Regions from separate parts of the Cytobacillus sp. MT66 genome, predicted to be linked through region 1. Evidence: riboswitches for the same ligand, from Rfam matches in the RefSeq annotation. Region 1 holds a riboswitch; each other region holds the start of a gene.
What was found. A riboswitch is a leader RNA that binds a small molecule or an ion and turns the genes downstream of it on or off. The one in region 1 is predicted to bind S-adenosylmethionine.
Positions count from the first base shown of each region.

Region 2: another riboswitch for S-adenosylmethionine. It lies ahead of AC1Q59_RS17980 (methionine ABC transporter ATP-binding protein); the one in region 1 lies ahead of AC1Q59_RS16920 (enoyl-CoA hydratase/isomerase family protein).
Region 3: another riboswitch for S-adenosylmethionine. It lies ahead of AC1Q59_RS21870 (2,3-diketo-5-methylthiopentyl-1-phosphate enolase); the one in region 1 lies ahead of AC1Q59_RS16920 (enoyl-CoA hydratase/isomerase family protein).

Region 1 covers NZ_JBXAFB010000009.1:146,784-153,013, reverse strand. The annotation lists gene AC1Q59_RS16925 (DEAD/DEAH box helicase family protein) at 1-578, opposite strand, end outside; SAM riboswitch class I at 690-789, shown strand; gene AC1Q59_RS16920 (enoyl-CoA hydratase/isomerase family protein) at 1,162-1,926, shown strand; gene AC1Q59_RS16915 (3-hydroxyacyl-CoA dehydrogenase NAD-binding domain-containing protein) at 1,940-2,782, shown strand; gene AC1Q59_RS16910 (long-chain-fatty-acid--CoA ligase) at 2,816-4,393, shown strand; gene AC1Q59_RS16905 (acyl-CoA dehydrogenase family protein) at 4,390-5,559, shown strand; gene AC1Q59_RS16900 (alpha/beta fold hydrolase) at 5,559-6,230, shown strand, end outside.
Region 2 covers NZ_JBXAFB010000010.1:140,014-146,243, forward strand. The annotation lists gene AC1Q59_RS17965 (aldehyde dehydrogenase family protein) at 1-906, opposite strand, end outside; gene AC1Q59_RS17970 (NAD(P)-dependent oxidoreductase) at 903-1,805, opposite strand; gene AC1Q59_RS17975 (GntR family transcriptional regulator) at 1,833-2,483, opposite strand; SAM riboswitch class I at 2,692-2,789, shown strand; SAM riboswitch class I at 2,860-2,963, shown strand; gene AC1Q59_RS17980 (methionine ABC transporter ATP-binding protein) at 3,054-4,085, shown strand; gene AC1Q59_RS17985 (methionine ABC transporter permease) at 4,075-4,725, shown strand; gene AC1Q59_RS17990 (MetQ/NlpA family ABC transporter substrate-binding protein) at 4,744-5,595, shown strand; gene AC1Q59_RS17995 (M20 family metallopeptidase) at 5,664-6,230, shown strand, end outside.
Region 3 covers NZ_JBXAFB010000018.1:26,333-32,562, reverse strand. The annotation lists gene AC1Q59_RS21890 (TRAP transporter substrate-binding protein) at 1-167, shown strand, start outside; gene AC1Q59_RS21885 (TRAP transporter small permease subunit) at 248-751, shown strand; gene AC1Q59_RS21880 (TRAP transporter large permease) at 748-2,025, shown strand; gene AC1Q59_RS21875 (CaiB/BaiF CoA transferase family protein) at 2,047-3,261, shown strand; SAM riboswitch class I at 3,353-3,458, shown strand; gene AC1Q59_RS21870 (2,3-diketo-5-methylthiopentyl-1-phosphate enolase) at 3,536-4,759, shown strand; gene AC1Q59_RS21865 (2-hydroxy-3-keto-5-methylthiopentenyl-1-phosphate phosphatase) at 4,756-5,427, shown strand; gene AC1Q59_RS21860 (methylthioribulose 1-phosphate dehydratase) at 5,480-6,124, shown strand.

The sequences.
Region 1 (6,230 bases):
TCAACCATGTCATGATAGGCTCTTTTATATATTTTTATCGATCCCCGGTGGAAATCTGGGTGGACAATGGTTGTTTCTCCAATTCTCTCTTTTTTCGGCGAAAAAATTTCAACCCCTTTGATTATGAGTTTCTTAAAAAGATTCTGCTCAACCTGTTTGTAAGGAATGGGGATTACATGTTTCCCTTCTGTGTTTCTGATAAATTGTGCAATCTTGATTTCACTGGATGAGCGGATATCTTCAATGTGATAAAACTTCTTTATTGCTCCTAATTCCAAACGGTCAGCGATCATTTTGACCATTTTGTCCGAGGTGCCGATAATAAGTATTTTACTTATAAAGTGATTTTTGATTGCGTTTTGGACCTCAACTTTATGCTGATCATCATTGAATGTGGCTCTTTTAACAGCTGATATGGTGTTCTTTTCAAATTTTGCAGAGGTTCCGGCTATTTTATGTCCATTTAGAATCAGGAGCCCATCATCAATGATAGCGGGGATCTTTTTTTTGTATGCAAAGGATAAAGCACTTGTACTTTTACCAGTACCGCTCTTTCCACTTAGTGTATAAACTTCCATTGTACCCTCCCTTTTCCAAAATATTTAAAACGAATGTTTAAAATATATTGACTTTTGTTAAATATCATTATAAAGTAATAAGCAGATTTAGTGAAACTTAATAATCTAGTTTTCTTATCAAGAGAGGTTGAGGGACTGGCCCGATGACGCCTCGGCAACGGACATCTATGCACCGTGCCAATTCCAGCAAGCAAGGCTTGAAAGATAAGAAGAGGACTTAAATTTGTGTATTGCAACCTCTTCTTTCAGAAGAGGTTTTTCTATTTTCATGCCAAGAATATTTGATAGAGTCAGTACATACCATGTTGTATTCCTCAAGAGATTCAGTCATCAAGACTCGCTTTTTCAGTTATTTTTTAGAGAAATCCCAGTTTTTTTATTGGAATAGTAATTTATTGAGAATGAACACTTTACTCATTTGATTATTTGTATCCTTTTGAAACAGTTGTTTCTAAAAGAAACAAGTTTATTTCTTTTGGAAACAACTTTAAACGGAAAGTTCGAAATATTGTGCGATTTACCCCTAAGAACTTGGCATGAAAATTGCAAAATTAATAGCTATAAAAGAATAGGAGTGATTTCTGTGACAAAGGTAAGATATGAAGAACAGAATCGAGTTGGAATCATAACGATTGACTCACCGCCTGTAAACCCGCTTGATCGTGAGGTATTGGATCAGCTTGAAAGTACTATTAAACAAATTGGCTCACATATTAACGCGGTAATCGTTACGGGAGCTGGAGAAAAAGCATTTGTTGCGGGAGCTGACATTAAAGAATTCCCTGGATTGACACAGGAGACAGGGGAGGCACTTGTTAAAAGAGGACAATCTATTTTCCAGGCATTATCTGAATTAAAGCAGCCTGTCATTGCTGCGATAGATGGTTTCACATTAGGCGGCGGATTAGAATTAGCCCTTGCATGTGATATTCGCGTGGCAACTGCCCGCTCTCAGTTTGGGCTGCCAGAAGTTAAACTTGGCATTATTCCTGGATATGGCGGTACACAAAGATTGCCTAGATTAATAGGTGTTGGAAAGGCATTACAGCTTATTTTATCTGGAGAGTTCATCACAGCAGAAAAGGCTCAAGCGATCGGCCTGGTAGAAGAGGTAACAGAAACAGATGCATTAGGCAAAGCTTTAGAACTTGCGAATGTGATTTCATCAAGAGGGCCAATTGCCGTTAAAAAGGCAAAAGAAGCAGTTCTTAAGGGAATTGAAGGCACTTTGCAAGAAGGATTAGATATTGAAGCAAAATTATTTGGAGAACTTTGCACAACGGAAGATAAGGATGAAGGTGTTGCAGCGTTCTTCGAAAAAAGAAATCCAGTATTCACAGGAAACTAAGGAGGAAAAAAACATGAAGAAAATTGCAGTTATTGGATTTGGAACAATGGGATCAGGGATTTCACAAGTATGCGTGGAAAGCGGGTATCAAGTAACAGCAATCGAGCAAGAGCAAGCCTATTTTGAACGAGGGCGTGCGCAAATTAATAAAAACTGGAATCGTGCGATTGAAAAGGGAAGAATCGATGAAGCGAAAAAAGCTGAATATGAGCAATTACTGACACTTTCTACCGAATGGGAATCCATTTCTGATGCGGACTTCGTTATTGAGGCTGTAAGTGAAGATATTGAATTAAAGAAAAACATCTTCAAAAGAATCAGTGAGCTGGTAGACGAACAGACAATTGTTGTTAGTAATACATCTGGTTTAAGTATCACAGAAATCGCCAGTGTGATTAAAAATCCTGGAAGAGTCATGGGCTTCCATTTCTTTAATCCAGTGCCAGTTATGAAATTAGTTGAGCTGATTAAGGGCTATGATACGGCAGAAGAAACGTATGAGAAATCAAAGCAATTGGTTGAATCTCTTGGTAAAGAGCCTGTAACAGTAAAAGAATCGCCATTATTTGCCGTTAACCGGATTCTTGTTCCAATGATCAATGAGGCCATCTTTGTTCTGCAGGAAGGTGTAGCAACAGCCGAGGATATTGATAAAGGCATGAAGCTTGGTGCCAACCATCCGATCGGACCTCTTGCGCTGGCAGATTTAATTGGTCTGGACACCCTTTTATTTGTTCAGGACTCTTTATATGAGGAAACACAGGATTCTAAATACCGCTCTGCACCGCTATTGAGAAAACTGGTTCGCGCCGGCCATCTTGGCAGAAAAACTGGAAAAGGATTTTTCGAATATTGATAGATTAAAAAGATGATAGAAGGAGGCAAATAAATGAGTACTACCATTGGAGAAATTATTGAATGGTCTGCTGCAAACTACCCGAATAAAACAGGGCTTGTATACAAGGAAAAGGGTCAAAAGTTTACCTTTCATGAACTAAATGAAAAAGTAAATCAGTTTGCTTCCGCACTTACACAACTTGGAGTAAAAAAAGGTGACGTTGTTTCCGTTTTCCTTTATAACAACAGTGAATTTGTTATTACTCAATTTGCCGCAGCAAAACTAGGTGCTGTGTTTAATCCAATCAATTACCGCTTAACAGCCCATGAGCTCCAATTTATTTTAAATGATGCCGGTTCAAAGGTTCTTCTTTTTGAAAAAGAGGTGGCCGGCATTGTTGAGGAAACAAAAGGTTTAGGGGTTAATGTTGACCATTATATTTTTACGGATGAACAAGCACCGGAATTTGCCCTTGATTTTTATAAGCTGCTTGATAAAGGCGAGCCCTCTCCGCCAAGTACTGATGTAACTGAAAATGATATTTATATCATGATGTATACAAGCGGCACAACTGGAAAGCCAAAAGGGGTCCTCCATAAGCATAGAGATATGGTTCATCATTGCTTCTTGATGATTGAATGCAATAAGTTTAATAAAAATGATATCGGGCTTACTGTTGCGCCATTAAATCATACGGCGGAATTGCATACAGCCTTTTTGCCAAGATTGATGGTAGGTGCAACTACATATGTTCATCATCAATTTGTTGCTGAGGATGTACTAAAGACGATTGAGGAAGAAAAAATCACCTCTATTTTTGCCGCTCCTACCATGGTGAATATGCTGCTGAATGTAAAGAACTTCGATCAATACGACCTTTCTAGCCTTAGAGTCCTAGGTTATGGCGGTGCTTCTATGGCTCCGGTATTGATTAAAAGATTTCAAGAACGAACAGGTGCCGATTTAGTGCAGATGTTTGGAACAACGGAAATGGGACCAGTGATGAGTGTCCTTTATCCGGATGAACAATTAGAAAGAGCAGGTTCAGCAGGAAAAGCGATTCTTACCCATCAAATGAAAATTGCCCGCATTCAAGAGGATGGCAGCCCAACAGATCCTAGGGATGAATGTGAAGTGGGTGAAATCGGGGAGATCTTAGTCAAAGGTCCTTGTATGATGAAGGAATATTACAAGCGTCCGGATGCTACGGAAAAGGCGCTAGCTTATGGCTGGTATCATACTGGTGACATGGGCTATGTAGATGAAGACGGCTATATATGGATTAAAGACCGGATGGATTTCATGATCAATACAGGCGCTGAAAATGTTTATCCCCGAGAAGTGGAAGATACAATTCAAGAGCATGAGGATGTCGTTGAAGTAGCAGTTGTCGGTAAGCCTGACCCAGCTTGGGGTCAGATTGTTGTTGCCTTTGTAGTTAAAAAAGATGGCAGTTTGATCACAGAAAAGGATTTAGATCAGTTTCTATTAGAAGGCAAAAAATTAGCCAAATATAAACGTCCAAGAGAATATCACTTTGTCGAAAGTCTTCCAAAGACAACCAGCGGAAAGCTTCAGAAATTTGTACTGGCGAATGAACTTAGGGCAGAAAAGGGGAACGTGAAATGACAACAGAAATAGTGCAAAACAGCTTCTTCGATCTTTCCGATGAACATTTGCAGATCAAGCAGGAAATTCACCGCCTTGCACAAGAACGCATTAAGCCAAGGGCAAAAGAGATTGATGAACAGGGCGTTTATCCAATGGATATTCTGCAGCTGCTATCTGAATATGGATACATTGGGGCAAATATGCCTGAAGAGTATGGCGGGCTTGGCTTAGACCTTCTAAGCTTTTGCCTGATTGTTGAAGAGATTGCACGCGTGTGCGCTTCATCTTCACAGGTGGCTGTTGTCCAGGAGTTAGGTACATTACCGATTATGATTGGCGGAAGCAAGGAACTAAAGCAAAGATATCTGCCCGATCTTGCCTCAGGGAAAAAGATTGCTGCTTATGCATTGACGGAGCCAAACGCTGGATCGGATGTAAGAAGCCTAAAAACACGCGCAGAGCGGGATGGAGATTCCTATATTATCAATGGCCAGAAAATGTTTATCTCTAACGGCGGTGTCGCAGATATTTATTCTGTTTTTGCCCAAACAGACAAGGGCATTACAGCTTTTGTTGTAGAAAAAGATACTCCTGGCTTTGAGGTAGGAAAATTGGAAAAGAAAATGGGGATTAAAGGATCTCCAACAGCTCAGCTATTTTTTGAAAATTGCCGTGTGCCAGCAGAAAACAGAATTGGAGAAGAAGGAGAAGGCTGGCTGATTGCTATGAAAACCTTTGATAAGTCAAGGCCAACTGTTGCTGCACAGGCTTTGGGGATTGCGCAAGGGGCATTTGATGTAGCTTTAGAATATGTTCAGGAACGTGAGCAGTTTGGCAAAAACATTTCTTCTTTCCAAGGAGTTCAGTTTATGCTGGCTGATATGGCAACGCAAATCGAAGCTGCCCGCGGACTTGTCTATAAAGCTGCTTCCAAAGTGAATGAATTAACCGCTACCGGAAAAAATCCTGAATTGACAAAAGGGTCCTCAATGGCAAAAATGTTTGCATCCGATACAGCTATGAAAGTAACAACAGATGCGGTTCAGCTTTTGGGCGGATATGGATTTATCCATGAGTATGAAGTGGAAAGAATGATGCGTGATGCAAAAATTACACAAATTTATGAAGGAACAAACCAAATTCAAAGAGTTGTCATTGCTAGAAATCTATTAGGAGGAAGGTAATGGGAAACTATAAAATCTTATTTATTCACGGAGCAGGCGGCACAAAGAGCAAATGGCGGACGATAAAGGACTACCCTGAGATCTCTAATTATGAAGCGATCGATCTTCCAGGACATGGCGAAAATGAATTCAACCTTATTTCCTCCGTTCAGGACTATGCGGCGTCTATTGATCAGACGATTCAGGAAGATACAATTGTGGTTGGACATTCAATGGGGGGATTGATTGCCCTTGAATTGGCTGCAAGGAACAGTCGTGTAAAAGCAGTTGTTCTGGCAGCAAGCTTCTACGAATTGCCTGTACATCCAAAAATTCTTGGCAGTCTGGCTGATGGGGAATTTCCAGAATCCTTATTTAACGCTTCCTACTATCGCAATGTAAGCCAGCAGCTGCTTCAGGAAGAGAAAGAAGAATTAAATTTGGTGCCTGTAGAAATTACACATGCAGATTTTAAAGCATGCAATGATTACAAGGAAGGCGGTGACATTCTCGAAAGCTTAAAGATTCCGGTATATGCGATTCTTGGCAAGCAAGATAAGCTATTGCCTAAGGAACCAGCAGAGAGCCTGAAAAAACTAAATCCGGCCATCAATATTATTGAAATTGATGAGTCCGGGCACTATATCATGCTGGAACAGCCAGAAAAATTTGCTGAAGCATTGACGAAGGTA
Region 2 (6,230 bases), on a different contig from region 1:
AATGAACTTCGCAACAAATTCCTCATAAAGGCTTTCATGCACGTAGGCTCTCTGCAGGGAAATGCAGACCTGGCCCTGATTAGAGTACGCACCGATGATGCAGCGAGGGATGATTTTATCAATGTCTGTCCCTTTATCGATGATGACGGCTGCATTGGAGCCAAGTTCTAGCGTAACTTTTTTCAATCCGGCTTTATTTCGGATGCCGATGCCGACACTCGGGCTTCCCGTAAAGGTGATCATGCTGATCCGGTCATCAGTGACCAGCCTGTCGCCAACCACGCTTCCTCTTCCTGTCACCACATTCAAGACACCAACTGGAAGGCCGGCCTCCTGTGTCAGTTGTGCCAGGTGTAAAGCAGATAGCGGCGTTTGTGTCGCAGGCTTTAGCACGATTGTATTTCCAGCAGCAATCGCTGGACCGACCTTATGCGCGACTAGATTCAGCGGAAAGTTAAACGGTGTAATTGCACCAATGATCCCGATTGGCTCGCGCACCGTATAAGCCACCCTTCTTTCTCCTCCAGGAGCTGCATCCAATGGAATCGTTTCGCCATGGATTCTTTTGGCTTCTTCTGCCGCAAACTTAAACGTCTGGATCGTGCGGGCAACTTCAGTCTTAGCCATTTCGATCGGTTTAGCGGCCTCTAGAGAAATAATCCTGGCCGTTTCATCAAATCTTTCTTCAATTAAATTTGAGAGGTTTTCGAGAATTTCCGCGCGTGCGTGGGCAGGCGTTTTAGCCCACTGGGCTCTTGCACGGTCGGCAGCATCTATCGCAGCGTCCACATCCTCTGGGGATGCTGCTGCAATTTCAGCCAGCTTCTCTTCTGAATAAGGGGCAATCAGCGTTGTATATTCTTTCGCGTCCAGCCACTCTCCATTAATAAATAATTGTTTTTTCACGACAAGACCTCCTTATTATGTAAGCGTTCATTAGAAATTCTTTCTAAAAACTTGATGATCTCTGTATGATCCTGATCAGGCTCCCCTGTTCTGCTTGCACCTTCGTAGATTTGTTCGACTAAAGAAGCGAGAAGAACCGGAACCTTCGTGTCTTTGGCGATGTTATTGACCATGCCGACGTCTTTTAGCAATAAATCTAAAGAGAAACCAGAATTATAGGTTTCCGGCAGGATAAAGGTCGGGAACTTATAATGAGTGGAGAAGCTTTGTCCTGAGCTTGTATTGATCGTATCCAGCGCCACATTTAAATCAATGCCAAGCTTCTTAAGAAGGATCATTGCTTCACATGAAGCATATAGGGATGTCGCAGACAGATAGTTATTTACCGCCTTAAGTGCATGCCCTGCCCCGGTCTGTCCGACTAGATTAATCGCTTTTCCTAGGGATTCTAAAATTGGCAGCACCTTTACATAATCCTTTTCCTCGGCTCCAACCATGATGGTAAGCGTGCCAGCCTTGGCTCCTTTAACCCCTCCGGAAACCGGCGCATCGATTAAGGTTAATCCAAAGCTTTTCGCATCTTCAGCCAGTTTTCTTGTGCTGAACACATAGGAACTGCTCATATCAATGATAATCCCGCCTGGCTTCATGGATTGAAACAGCCCATCTTTACCTGCCAGTACAGCTTCTACCGCCTTGGAATGCGGCAGCATGGTAATCACGATATCGCTCTGTTCGCCGAGCTCCTGGACAGATGGTGCTACAATCGCTCCTTTTTCCTGTAAAGGCTTCACGGCCTCAGTATTCATATCAAACACGGTCAAACTATAACCTGAATTCAATAAATTTTCTGACATCCAACGCCCCATTTTTCCAATACCAACAAAACCGATCATCATATGCTTCATTCCCCTCTAGAATTTTTACTATTCTGGAAATATTATATCTAGTGAGCGAAGTGAACGGATTTCCTGTTCGTGAATCGCTCGTTTTCCTGTGCTGACGTCTTTTTTCATCAAAGCTTTGACCTGTTCTTTATGTTCATGCAGGGATGTGGCCATATTTGAACCCTGAGCCATCGACAGCATCCGAAAAGGCCGCGCGGACCGCCTGAGCGATACGTACGTTTCACTTAGAACCTTGTTCTTGGCAATCGTAAAGATGAATTGGTGAAATTCCTCGTTCAGATCATAATAGCGCTCTACATCCTGGTCCTTTACAGCCTGTTCCTGCCGCTTGATCACGTTTTCAAGCTTTGCCGCATCTTCTGGCTGGATGTTGGCGATTGCCTTTTCCATTGCGATCTCTTCAAGACGGTAAAGGACATCGTATAATTCATGAATATCCGTTCTTGTAAATCGCCGGACAACGACTCCCTGGTGGGGAATCCTCTGCACAAGGCGGTCCCGTTCCAGCATGAGGAGCGCCTCCCGCACAGGCGATCGGCTTGTTTTAAATTCCTCGGCTATCGCGGTTTCAACCAGGTGTTCGCCTGGATGCAGCATGCGCTTTCCAATCCTTGCCGTAATTTCTTCAGCAATCTTTATCGCTATCGTTTTTTTCGTATTTGTCTCCATCTTCATCCCCGTCCAATTATAAACATACAACATTGTCGACAATTTAGTATGCATCTATTATCACATTTATCAGATAATTTAGTCAATAAAAAAGTTTAAGTTATTTTAAGATAATTTTTAAGTATAGTTGAATAATTTAAAAGAATAATAAAATATGTGTTGACAATTATATTTACGAGATGTATAGTTACTATCATATTAAAAATACTTCTTATCAAGAGAGGCGGAGGGACTGGCCCTGTGAAGCCTCGGCAGCGGACATTGCGTACCGTGCCAATTCCAGCAAGTAATCTTGAAAGATAAGAAGAGGATATGGAACTGACATTCTGCCCTCTTCTGCCTGAAGAGGGCTTTTATATTTTAATAAAATAATATTTTCTTATCCAGAGAGGTGGAGGGACTGGCCCGATGATACCTCGGCAGCGGACATTGCGTACCGTGCCAACTCCAGCAAGCAGATAAGAGCTTGGAAGATAAGAAGACCTTAAGTACATATGATTGTTCATATGACTTTGCGTCCTTCTTCTTCCACGGAGAAGGACTTTTTTTATGAAGAGAGGAGCTCAAACGATGATAGAGTTTAAAGATCTCATCAAGGTATATAACAGCGGCGGCAAACAGGTGCACGCTTTAAATAATGTCAATTTAAAAATTAACAAAGGGGAAATCTACGGGGTGGTTGGATTCAGCGGCGCCGGCAAGAGCTCATTAATCCGCTGTGTGAATTTCCTTGAGCGCCCAACGTCGGGAAAGGTCATTGTTGATGGTCATGACTTAACCGCGCTTTCAGAAAAGCAGATCCGCGAAGTGAAGAAAAACATCGGCATGGTGTTCCAGCACTTTAATCTACTAAACTCAAAAACAGTATACGCCAACGTCGCTATGCCCCTTGTTTTAAGTAAAGCGCCAAAGGATCAGATCAAAAAGCGCGTGGCAGAGCTGCTTGAATTCGTCGGCTTAGGCGATAAAGCAGAGATGTATCCTGATCAGCTGTCGGGCGGGCAAAAACAGCGCGTCGGCATCGCCAGAGCCCTGGCTACGCAGCCTTCGATTCTGCTGTGTGACGAAGCAACTTCTGCACTGGACCCACAGACAACCAGCTCAATTTTGCAGCTGCTGAAAAAGATTAATAAGGATTACAACATCACGATCTTAATGATCACCCATGAAATGTCCGTGATCCGCGAAATCTGTGACCGGGTCGCTGTCATGGAGGCAGGAAAAGTGATTGAAGAAGGCACGGTGTTTGAAGTCTTCTCTGCACCGAAGACGCAGACAGCACAAAACTTTGTCAGCACAGTCATGCATGATCAGATCCCAGAGTCAATTCTCAATATGATTGAAAACAATCACGCTTCAAATCATATTTTTCGCATCAGTTTTATCGGACAGTCAACAGGCAAACCGTTTCTATCGCAGCTGGCTAAAAAGCTCGATATCGACATCAACGTGCTGTTCGGCAGCATTACTGAACTTCAGGGCATCCCTTTTGGCAACCTGATTGTAGAAATTCAGGGGCCTGATGCAGAAGTCAAGCGCGCCTTAACGTATATGCAGGCCAAACAAATCAGCTTCAAGGAAGTGACATCACATGCTAGTTAATTCAGAACAGATCATCGAAGCGGTCATCGAAACGATTCAAATGGTCGGCTTCTCCTTTATCTTTTCGATTGTACTCGGGCTGCCGCTTGGCATACTGCTCTTTGCCACCCGCAAAGGACAGATCCTTGAAAATCAGCCGTTTTTTACTATCCTAAATGCAGTTATTAATATTTTCCGTTCTGTTCCATTCATTATTTTGCTGGTAGCCATCATCCCGGTTACCCGGCTGATCGTCGGAACATCGATTGGCACATCAGCAGCGATTGTTCCGCTAGTTTTTTACGCAGGACCTTACATTGCCAGATTGGTTGAAAGCTCGCTGCTGGAAGTCGACGAGGGTGTGCTGGAAGCCGCCAACGCCATGGGAGCTACTCCCTTCCAGACCATTTTTAGATTTTTGCTTCCAGAAGCACTCAGCTCATTGGTCGTGAACTTCACGATTGCAACTATCGGCTTGATTGGTGCCTCTGCTATGGCCGGTACCGTCGGCGGCGGCGGAATCGGCGACCTGGCCATTACTTATGGCTACCAGCGTTTTGATACCACAACGATGCTTATCACCGTTGTCATTCTAATCGTGATGGTCCAAGGCCTGCAGTCATTCGGCAATGTCTTATCAAAAAAAATCAGAAGAAGATAATTTAGGAGGAAACTTATCATGAAAAAAACAGCTTTATCGATTCTATTGCTGGTGTTAGTTGTATTCACAGCTGCATGCTCAAGCAACACTACAAGCGGAAAAGAAAAAGACACAGAGTCAGAAACAAAACACATTAAAATCGGCATCACCGGCACAGATACACGCACCTGGGATTTTGTAGCTGAAAAAGCAGCGAAAGAAGGCATTGAAATTGAGCTTGTCTCATTCAGCGACTATGTTCTGCCAAACACTGCTCTTGCTGATGGCGAATTAGATGCAAACTCATTCCAGACTGTTGCCTACTTTGACCAATTCATTGCAGAGCATAATCTAGACCTTGTGCCAATTGCGACAACTTATCTTGCGCCAATGGCGATTTACTCAGACAAACTGAAGGATGTAAAAGAAATTAAAGACGGTGCGAAAATTGCATTGCCTAACGATATGTCTAACCAGGGAAGAGCCTTGCTATTGCTTCAGGAAGCTGGACTTCTTAAATTAGTTGATAATTATGACGGTCTTGCTTCAATTGAAGAAGCCGTAGTTGAAAACCCAAAAAATCTTGAATTGATCCCTACTGCTCCTGCACAGATCCCAAGAGCTTTGCCTGATGTAGACGCAGGTGTGATCAATAACGGATTTGCTAGAGATGCTGGTTTAAACCCAATTAATGACTCTATTTTCCATGAAAGCGAAACAGCGATTGACTATCTGAACATTATTGCCGTAAACAAGGAAGACCAAGACAATGCAACATTAAAGCGCATTGCTGAGCTGTTCCAAGAGGACGATACAGCTGAATTCATCAACAAAGAATTTGGCGGTACGCTGATTCCAACCTTTGTTCCATTAGAGAAAATTGGCTGGTAATCACCAAACCATGAGGGAAACGCAGTTTTCCCTCTTTTACTTTTACATAAATAAAGGAGGAATTGATCATGACCCAAATCATCACTCATTTAAGTGAAGCTATCAAGGCAAATATCGATGCCAATAAAGAACGCTATATTGAAACAAGCCACCAGATTCATGCAAATCCAGAGATCGGCAATGAGGAATTTTTCGCCTCTGAACAATTAACGAAGATTCTTGAAGAAGAAGACTTTATTGTTGAAAAAGGCGTAGCTGGCCACGAAACAGCTTTTGTTGCCCGTTACAAATCTGAAAAGCCGGGTCCCTCCATTGCCTTTTTGGCAGAATATGATGCTCTTCCAGGCTTAGGCCATGCCTGCGGCCACAATATCATCGGCACTTTGAGCGTTGCCGCTGCGGTCGGATTAAGCAAAGCAATTGCCGAAACTGGCGGCGAGGCCGTTGTCTTTGGAACGCCGGCCGAAGAAGGCGGCCCGAATGGAAGCGCGAAAGGCAGCTTTGTCAAACATGGATTAACTGAAGGAATCGATGCAGCGATGATGATCCATCCGCAGGGAAAAACAAGCCTTACTTCTCCTTCCCTGGCCGTCGATCCGCTGGATTTTGAATACATCGGCAAATCAGCTCACGCA
Region 3 (6,230 bases), on a different contig from region 1:
AATATAAGAAAAAGTTGGCTGAACTTGGGGTTGAGTTATACAAACCAACCGATGCGGAAAGAGAAGAGTGGCTTAAAGGAGCAGAAAAGCGTTATCAGTCCTATCTGGATGAAACGGGAGAAGCTGGGCAGGAATTCCTTGATGCTGTAGAGGAAGCAAAAAAATAATTTATTGTTGGTTCTGCATTGCGGTTATCTAATTAACTGCTCTTGCAGGACCACATTTGCTAGAGAGCAGGTGACTTAAATTGAGCAAATTAGTAAATTTGATTATTAAGTTTGAGAAAATATTTCTATACATTTCAGGAGCTTTCTTAGGAATTTTGGCGTTGAGTGTATTTTATGAGGTTATCTCCAGGTATGTATTTAATCATCCAACCATTTGGGCAAATGAAATTTCGACTTACCTGCTGCAATTTCTTGTTTTTTTTACAATGGGATTTTTATTAATTGAGGGTGAGCACATTCGTGTCACTTTTTTAATAGAAAGGCTGAAAGGGAAAACTAGAAAAGCATTAGAAATGATTAATGTATCACTTGTGTTTATTTTCGCCTATGTCCTTATTGTTTATGGCTTTAAGTTTACACTGAATGCATATACACGAGAAATGGCATCACCGACGCTTTTAGAGGTTCCGCTCTGGATTCCGTATTCATTTATTCCATTAGGAGGCGTATTATTAGCCCTTGCCGCGATATGTGCAATTATAAAAATAGGCATCTCTCCTAATATTGAGGAGGGTATGAAATGATCTCATTAAGTTCAGTAGCTGTTTTAATCGGAGTTCTATTTCTTTTGCTGATAATCGGTGTACCTATTTCTTTTGCCCTGGGTTTATCAGGGATAATTACCATAATTACTATGATGGATACGATGTATCTAAATCAGATACCGTTAACACTGTATGGATCGTTATCCGAGTTTATTTTTGTGGCTATTCCTCTGTATGTGCTGATGGGTGAAATTTTATTTCAAGGAAAAAGCGGTCAGCGCCTTTTTTCTGCCACTAAAGCTTGGATGCACAATTTCAAGGGGGGAACAGGGGCAGCAAGTGTTATTTCCTACACCTTTTTCGCAGCCATTGTTGGCTCTAGTATGACATCTGTACTAACCATTGGGAAAATTGCTATTCCTGAAATGATTAAGGAGAAATACTCTAAAGAATTGACCTATGGATTGTCTGCCATTGGCGGATCCTTGGGCATTCTTATTCCTCCAAGTATCCCGCTTATTATTTATGCATCATTAAGCGGTGCGTCACCGGGGAAATTATTTATGGCTGGGATCATCCCAGGACTAGCCATTGCCTTATTATTAATTATTTGGGCTATGATTAATGCACCCAAAACATCGGAACTCCCAAGTCTTGAATGGACGGAAAGAAGAAAAATCACCCTATCCGCTATCCCCGAATTTCTTTTGCCTATTTTAGTTTTAGGCGGAATTTATGCAGGGATATTTACACCGACTGAAGCCGCTGCGGTAGGGGCTGTTTATGCCTTATTTATTACTCTATTTATTCATAGAAGCATCAAGTTTAAAGACATTTTACCCATTTTGGTAGATTCAGTTAAAACTTCTTCCATGCTTTTATCTATTGTTCTTGGGGCATTGGTATTTGGAGCAGCACTTACTTTGATTGGTCTACCTCAATATCTTTCTTCAGCAATTATGGATCTGGACGTTGCCCCTTGGGTGATCTTGCTGATAATGAATTTGATTTGGCTTATTATGGGATTTTTCCTTGAGGTAGTATCCATCATGTTAATCACAACACCTATATTCTTCCCGATTGCTGTGGCATTAGGATTTGACCCAATATGGTTCGGGATTATCATGGTTCTTAATATGGAATTAGCCGTGATTACACCGCCAATCGGCATGAATTTATTTGCCATAAAGTCTTTGGTTCCAAACGAAAGTATGGGCACGATTATCAAAGGCACCTTGCCATTTTTAGTATTTGTAGTCATTGTACTTGCCCTTGTTTGGATATTCCCGTCAATTGCACTTGTTCTAACTTAAATAGGAATGGAGGAGATTCAAATGACAGGACCATTGCATGGTGTCAGGGTAGTGGATATAACAACAAACATTTCGGGACCCACGCTAACAATGATTTTAAGTGATTTGGGTGCAGAAGTAATCAAAATCGAGCGCCCGGGTTCTGGGGATGAAACGAGAAAAATGGGGCCGTTTAGGGAAGGAAATGACGGCTCCTTCTTTTTACAGCTAAATCGGAATAAGCACTCGATTGTTATTGATTTAAAGCAGGAAAAAGGAAGGGAAATAGTTAAAAGATTTATTGAAGATGCGGATGTATTTGTTGAGAACTTTCGCTATGGAAAGGCTGAAAGTCTTGGGTTAGGGTATGAACAATTAAAATCTATTAACCCGGGTTTAATCTATGCTTCTATTAATGCTTATGGCTTAAAGGGCCCTGATAAAGAAAAGCCTGGATACGATGCCATTATTCAAGCTAATTCAGGTTTGATGGGGATTAATGGGGCAGCGGATAGTGATATGTCGAGAATTCCTGTATCGATTTTGGATCAAGGAAGCGCCTTATGGGGTGCCTTGGGTGTTGTAAGTGCATTACTCTCCCGCAGTCAGACGGGAAAAGGGCAAAAGGTTGATACGTCCCTTTACGAAACAGGCTTATTTTGGGCTAGCTACCACCTGATGGCCTATCAGTTTACGGGCAAAGACCCTGTTAGAATGGGCTCCAACCATGCTGCTTTTACACCTTACGGGGTATTTCAAACAGGAACACAGCCAATCATGATTGGAGTTTCAAATGATCGATTATTTGGTAAGCTGTGTAAAGTCCTTGGAAAGCCAGAATGGGTAAATGATCCAAGGTATCAGAATAATCCGAAGCGGGTGCAAAATCGGCATGTGCTAAATTATGAGATTGAAATGTTATTAAAGGGGCATACGGCAGAATACTGGATTGACAGGCTTGATAGAGAAGGGGTACCTGCTTCGATTATAAATAAAATATCAGATGTTGCATCAAGCAAACAGACAGAGGAATTAGGGATGTTCCAATCTGTTGAACACTCGATTATTCCAGATCTTTCACTAATTCGTTTGCCGCTTACTCTATCAGAAAACAATCTATCCATTAGAAAGTCCCCTCCACTTTTAGGAGAGAATACACGCAGTATCCTGGCAAATCACGGATATGACGGAGCAGCAATAACTCAGCTAATTGAAACTGGGGTAGTAAGTGATATCGTTCAACAAGGCACATCCTGATTTGAAAAGTATTTAAAAATATATTGACAGTGATTAAATGAGATGGCATAATCCTTTATATAATTTGAATCTTATCAATTAAATAAATGTTTTCTTATCAAGAGCAGGCGGAGGGATGAGCCCTATGAAGCCCGGCAACCGACTCAAGTGTTGAGCACGGTGCTAATTCTCACAACGGTAACGTTGACAGATAAGAAGTCGTTTTTTTCGTGAAAACCTCTTCTTATTTGAAGAGGTTTTTTTGATGGAATTTTTTATAAAAGGGGGATAAACATTGAGTCAAGTTACAGCTGTATACCGATTAATTGCTGACAGGGAAAGCTTGCATAAAAAGGGAGAAGGTATTGCGCTGGGATTAACGGTTGGTTCTTGGACCGATCTTCCCCTGCTTGAACAAGAGCAACTAAAAAAGCACAAGGGCCATGTAGAAAAAATCAAGGAAATTGGCGAGGATCCTTCTACAGGAAAAGTGATTGCCGAATTTCATATCAGCTTTCCTGGAGGCAATTATTCACATGACCTTCCAGCCATTTTAACAACCGTATTTGGCAAGCTGAGCTTAGATGGTGCGGTAAAATTAATAGATTTAAAGTTTGATGATGAACTGTTAAGAGGATTCCCTGGACCAAGATTCGGAATCAATGGAATCCGAGAAAAGCTAAATGTCTATGATCGTCCGCTTGTGATGAGTATTTTTAAAGGGGTCATTGGCAGAGATATGAACTATCTCCTGGATCAGCTGCGGGAGCAAGCACTAGGCGGTGTAGATTTAGTTAAAGATGATGAAATTCTTTTCGAAAATGAGCTAACCCCATTTGAAAAAAGGATAACCGAAGGAAAGAAGGTTTTGGACCAAGTATATGAGGAGACCGGCCATCGCACTTTATATGCTGCGAATCTTACAGGAAGAACCTTTGACCTCAAAGAAAAAGCCCGAAAAGCAAAGGAATTAGGCGCAGATGCCTTGTTATTCAATGTCTTTACTTATGGATTGGATGTGCTTCAGGCTCTAAGGGAAGATGATGAAATTGGCTTGCCAATAATGGCTCATCCAGCATTTAGCGGTGCTTTTACATCTTCAGAAAAATATGGGTTATCCCATTCACTGTTACTTGGAAAATTAGTACGTTTATCCGGTGCCGACTTTTCTTTATTCCCATCACCATACGGAAGTGTAGCATTGGAGCGGGATAAGGTTATTAAAGTAAAAGAGGAGCTAACAAAAGATTCTTCTCTGAGGAGAGCTTTTCCTGTACCATCTGCAGGAATTCATCCAGGATTGGTACCGCTTTTAATATCAGATTTTGGAAAAGACTGTGTCATTAATGCAGGCGGCGGGGTTCACGGACATCCGCAGGGGGCAAAAGGCGGCGGGAAAGCTTTTCGCCAGGCAGTCGAAGCTGTACTTAGCAGCATTCCATTAGATCAAGCAGCACAGTATCCTGAACTTCAGGAAGCTATTAAGCTTTGGGGATGGAAGGAGCCTGTAAAATCATGATTAAGCCTGTTATTTTCTGCGACTTCGATGGCACGGTCACAAAAAAGGACAATATTATCAGCATCATGAAGCACTTTGCTCCGCCAGGATGGGAGAAATGGAAGGACGGGGTGCTATCCCGTTCGATTAGTATTAAGGAAGGGGTAGGAAATATGTTTTCCCTTCTTCCTTCCGCATTGAAAAAAGACATTATTGATTTTGTAATAGACACGGCAGAGATAAGAGATGGATTTGGTGAATTTATTCAATTTGCGAAAAAACAAAGTATTCCGATCTATATAGTCAGCGGAGGCATTGACTTTTTTGTTAAGCCAATGCTTGAATCTTTTGCTTCCATCGATGGGATTTACTGCAACGAGGCAGATTTTTCAGATGAAACAATAAAAATTCATTGGCCTTATGATTGCGATCGGCATTGTCCAAATCAAAACTGCGGCTGCTGTAAACCAAGCCTGATTCGAAGATTGGCTGGTGAGGATTCCCATGTAATTGTTATCGGCGATTCAGTGACAGATGTAGAGGCAGCAAAGGTAGCCGATACAGTGATTTCGCGGGATTACTTGTCGAAGACATGTGATGATATGTCCATCCCGCATCATTCATTTGAAACGTTTTATGATTGCATCAACATTTTAGAAGACCTGCAAAAAAGTGCAGTTGGAAAATAAATGGAAGGACAAGGGGCCTGTCCCTCTGTCCTTAAGAAAGGAGGAAAAATAGATGAGTCTCATTGTTTCTCGACTTCAAGAACTGTCTGAGATTAAGGAAGAGTTAGCTGAACGGGATTGGTTTATGGGAACGAGCGGCAATTTAGCGATTAAAGTTCAGGATGATCCGCTTCAGTTTTATGTGACGGCTAGCGGAAAGGATAAGCGTAAAAAGACAAAGGATGACTTCCTGCTCGTTGACGGGTGGGGAAATCCTGTTGGAAGCACAAGTGTAAAGCCTTCGGCTGAGACTCTTCTTCATTGCGAAATTTACCGCAAGAGCAATGCCGGCTGCAGTCTCCATGTCCATACGGTTGCTAATAACGTTATTTCGGAGTTATATGGCGATCAAGGGCAGGTCACATTTAAAGGGCAGGAGCTGATTAAGGCCTTTGACCGATGGGAAGAGGATGCAAAATGGGCTATTCCAATTATCCCTAACCATGCTCATATTCCAGCACTCGCAGAAGCACTTGCTCCGTATGTAGATGATGACAAAGGGGCAGTCCTGATAAGAAATCATGGAATTACGGCTTGGGGCAAAGATGCCTTCGAAGCAAAGAAAGTACTAGAAGCATGCGAGTTTTTATTTCAATATCAGCTGGCGCTCATGCAAGCCAAAGCCTCGCTTAATACAAAGGCAACATTGGGTTTTTAATATTTTTAATTTTGGCTATGTTTAAGTTGAATATTGGCTATAAGCGCTTAGTTGATTGGAGTGGAAGGCGCGAAGACTCCTGCGGGAGTGCGGGACAGGGGAGACC